DNA from 2 places in the Ruminiclostridium herbifermentans genome. Region 1 is predicted to be linked to the other one. Evidence: predicted binding sites of a transcription regulator. Region 1 holds the regulator's gene; the other holds the start of a gene.

Region 1 (2,214 bases):
CTCATAATACCTTTCAATTTATCAATAAAAACCAAAGACTGTTCTTCCGAATCAGACAAGCTATTAAGAAGATTCTTTGTTCTATTTGCAATCCAAATAAATATTACAGATAGTATTAAAAGTTCCAAAACATACTCTGCTGTGTGATAAATGTAATTTCCAAATGGATTTTCAGAATATAAAGGGTCTGACATAAATCTAAAGTAGTTTGTGCTAATAATATTTATAAGTTCTAGAACTAGAGCTGTTAGTGTAAGTCTTCTTTCAAAATAAATGCAAGTTAGTGCAATAGGCAACATAAACATTAAACGAATTCCAATCTGATAGTTAAGATTAAGTACACCTATAACAACGGCAGACATTGTTATAGTATAGTATTTTAAGAAAGTATTGTTTACTCTAATTTTTCGTAATAAATAAGGCGACACTGTGCATATAGAACCAATTAAGCAGTACACATATAGTTTTGCCATATCAAAATTCCAAAATTTTAGCAAGCCCAAAATAATTATAGCAGGAAAGGCTAAAGTTGCTCCAAATAATATATTAGTTGTAGCTTGATTTGCTTTTTTTTCATTTTCGATTATGAAAACTTTCTGCTCCATTTGTAATACCCCCAAGTATTATTAATATTATTCGTCATTTTTCGACATTATCCAATTTCTTTATCGGTAACTTTAGAAAAATATTTAGTTCAAATTTATTGATGAATTTTACAGCTTAGGAAGAATATTATGAAACATAAAAAAGCCCATCCAACTATTAATTGGGTGAGCTATAAAGCCTTATATATAAATTTAAAATAACTATTCCTTTTTATCGTCCCTTAACAGATTTTTTAATTCGTCCATAAAGGTATTAATGTCTTTAAATTGCCTATAAACTGAAGCAAACCTCACATACGCTACTTCGTCCATGGTCTTAAGCTTTGACATAACCATTTCGCCAATGTATTCAGTAGTTACTTCTCTTTGAAGAGAGTTATGTAACTGAGTCTCAATACCTTCTACCATTTTTTCTAAATCATTTATAGATATAGGTCTTTTTTCACATGCCCTTAATAACCCATTCATAAGTTTCTCTCTATCAAAAGGCTGTCTTGACCTATCTTTTTTTATTACCATTAATGGCAAACTCTCAACCTTTTCATATGTAGTAAATCTTTTAGAACATCTTGTACACTCTCTTCTTCTTCGAATAGCAGAACCTTCATCTGTAGGTCTTGAATCTATAACCTTGTCCTCAATAAAACCACAAAATGGACACTTCATTTTTAACCTCCGCATTTTCCCGAGCCATCAAATTTGAATGGAAACAGGATAATTTATCATAAACTCATTTTACCTCATATATGAAGCTTTGTACACCTTCATTTACACATAATTTTAAAAAATGGAATATGCTCCTTTTGCAACAATCGTGGCATTAGCACGAACTATCTATTGCATAAAGGAGCATACTATTTTTAAACACATATATTCTTATTTATGTTTTTATGTTATATATATTTCTTCATATGCATTAATGCTGTTTTTTCCAATCTTGATACCTGTGCTTGAGAAATACCAATTTCATCTGCAACCTCCATCTGAGTTCGTCCATCGAAAAACCTAAGATTTAATATCAGCTTTTCTCTGTCGTTTAACTTTCTCATTGCTTCTTTTAAGGTTATAGTCTCAAGCCAGTTTTCGTCGATGTTTTTCTCATCCTTAACCTGATCCATTACAAAAATGGCATCCCCACCATCATGGTATACAGATTCAAAAAGTGATATTGGGTCTTGAATGGCATCTAGAGCAAATACTACATCCTCCTTCGGCAACTGGAGTTCCTCTGCCAGTTGAGCAATTGTAGGCTCCTTTGAGTTTTTGTTTGTAAGTCTTTCTTTAGCCTGTAAAGCTTTATAGGCAATATCTCTAAGTGAACGGCTTACTCTGATGGAGTTATTGTCTCTTAGATATCTGCGAATTTCTCCAATTATCATGGGAACTGCATAAGTAGAGAATTTAACATTGTGTGATACATCGAAGTTATCTATTGCCTTAATTAACCCAATACATCCCACTTGAAATAAATCATCTACATACTCTCCTCTGTTATTAAATCTCTGAATTACGCTTAATACAAGGCGAAGATTTCCCTTTATAAACTCATCTCTTGCCGAATTATCGCCCTTATGCATTCTTTCAAAAAGTACTTTTTTCTGTTCATTTG
Region 2 (2,214 bases), 590 kb from region 1:
AAGGTTGGGTAAAGGAAATAAACCTTGTTAGCTGGAACGATAGAGCTCCTAAGTATGATATAAGAGAATGGTCTCCAGAACATGATAAGATGGGTAAGGGTGTGACTTTATCTCGAGAAGAACTGCTAGAATTAAAGAATATATTAAATAGCATTGATATCTAGTAAGTTACTTTTAGTTAATTCAATTAACTTGGCACATAAGAATATATTGGTGCGGTAGAATTATCAATGATAACGCTACCACACCTAATATTATTATGTTTAAGTAGTATATTCAACTCTTATGTTTTAGAAACTTATTATTTAGGCTGTTGCAAAGTATCTTGGCTTTACACTAGAGTGTTAAATCATAACAACATAGTGTAAACAAATACTGTTTGCAACAGCCTATATCAAGTTGCTTTGATTTTAGAACAAAACTATATAAATGTGGAGCATATTTTATATAGCCTTATATTAGTTAAAATGGCGTATCTTGCAATACTATTACTTTTTACTAAAGGATTGGCAATCTGTGCATTCAGCTTTGGTAGGATTAGGTTCATGAGTACCTACTTGAATCTTTTGCAATGCACAATAGTCCTGTGTGTCACTATGATATTTACAGCTAGTAACAGTACAACCTATGCTTGGATTAATATCGTTCATGTTATATCACTCCAATTCTATTTTATATTTTTGTAACAGTTATATTATTATTTTTAAAGAAAAAAAATATTCTGTTAATTTTTATATGTTTTTATGGCGGAGTAAGATAAAAATCTTACTTTTAAGTGTGGGTATTATTTTGATTTTTAATGGGTGAAAGTTTAGCTGGCTAGAATTTTTCTCACTTGTTTATAAGCCGGTAATTTAATGATATTTTTCTAAAATTGAAAATTGCTTTTTGAATTTATAGTTATAAAAATAGATAACTACAGAAAAACTTATGGTATTAATATTAAACAAGCGAAAATCAAATTATAACAAAAAAATACGTTGTTGACACTAGATGTTTGATAGTGATAGTATAGATACACAATATATGGCGTGGGAAATTATGTATTTACTTTTAGAGGGGTGGCAAAGACGCAATGATTACCAAAATCAAAAAGCGTGATGGAAGAGAAGTACCTTTTAATATTGAAAAGATAGCTAGTGCTATTTTTAAGGCTGCAAGTGCAACAGGAGGAAAAGACTATAATACGGCTATGAACTTAGCTGAAAAAGTAGTTGACTATATAGAATCAGTTTATAGAGAAAGAATTCCAGGTGTAGAAGAAATACAGGACGCGGTTGAAAAAATACTAATAGAGACTGGTCATGCAAGAACAGCTAAAGAGTTCATTTTATATAGAGCAGAGAGAACCAGAACTCGAGAAATGAATACTAGGCTAATGAAGGTATATGAGGAATTAACCTTTAAGGATGCAAAGGATAATGACTTAAAACGCGAAAATGCGAATATTGATACTGACACTGCAATGGGAACCATGCTAAAGTATGGTTCTGAAGGTGCTAAGCAATTTTATGAAATGTATGTGCTTAAGCCTGAGCATGCAAAGGCACATAATGAAGCAGATATACATATACATGATTTGGATTTTTTAACTTTGACTACTACTTGTTGTCAAATTGATATAGTTAAGTTATTTAAAAACGGCTTTAGTACTGGCCATGGACATCTTAGAGAACCTAATGATATAAATAGCTATGCCGCGCTGGCTTGTATTGCGATACAGTCAAATCAAAATGATCAGCATGGTGGACAAAGTATCCCTAATTTTGATTACGGAATGTCATTGGGAGTTGCAAAAACCTATATTAAAGGCTATAAACAGAATTTATCTAAAGCATTATTGCTGCTTACTGATATGGATTTGTCAAAAGAGATTGATTTAGTTTGTGAAACGATTGAAAAAGAAAACCATCTCAGACCAGCTTTAAATAGGATGGAGCAGTACATAAGAATAGAAAAACAATATCTTCTTAAATATGTACCAGAAGATATATTAGATAAAGCACAAGCTTTTTCAGTTAAAAAAACAGATGCCGAAACTGACAAGATAACCTATCAGGCAATGGAGGCATTTGTACATAATTTGAACACAATGCACAGTCGTGCTGGTGCTCAAACTCCATTTAGTTCTATTAACTATGGAACAGATACATCTCCAGAGGGAAGATTAGTAATTAAAAATTTATTGCTTGCAACAGAAAGTGGTCTAGGAAA

The links. Region 1 encodes NrdR, which represses ribonucleotide reductase genes. Its sites were predicted from a motif close to CACNANATNTNGTG; they were not measured.
Region 2: EHE19_RS10500 (anaerobic ribonucleoside triphosphate reductase) is a predicted target of NrdR. The motif match lies at 1,019-1,032, and genes of this name have one in related genera.

The regions. Positions count from the first base shown of each region.
Region 1 is NZ_CP061336.1:1,969,665-1,971,878, reverse strand. Features, by position in the region: gene EHE19_RS08225 (methyl-accepting chemotaxis protein) at 1-605, opposite strand, end outside; gene nrdR (transcriptional regulator NrdR) at 807-1,271, opposite strand; gene sigG (RNA polymerase sporulation sigma factor SigG) at 1,499-2,214, opposite strand, start outside.
Region 2 is NZ_CP061336.1:2,556,947-2,559,160, reverse strand. Features, by position in the region: gene EHE19_RS10510 (YdbC family protein) at 1-164, shown strand, start outside; gene EHE19_RS10505 (DUF1540 domain-containing protein) at 489-650, opposite strand; gene EHE19_RS10500 (anaerobic ribonucleoside triphosphate reductase) at 1,076-2,214, shown strand, end outside.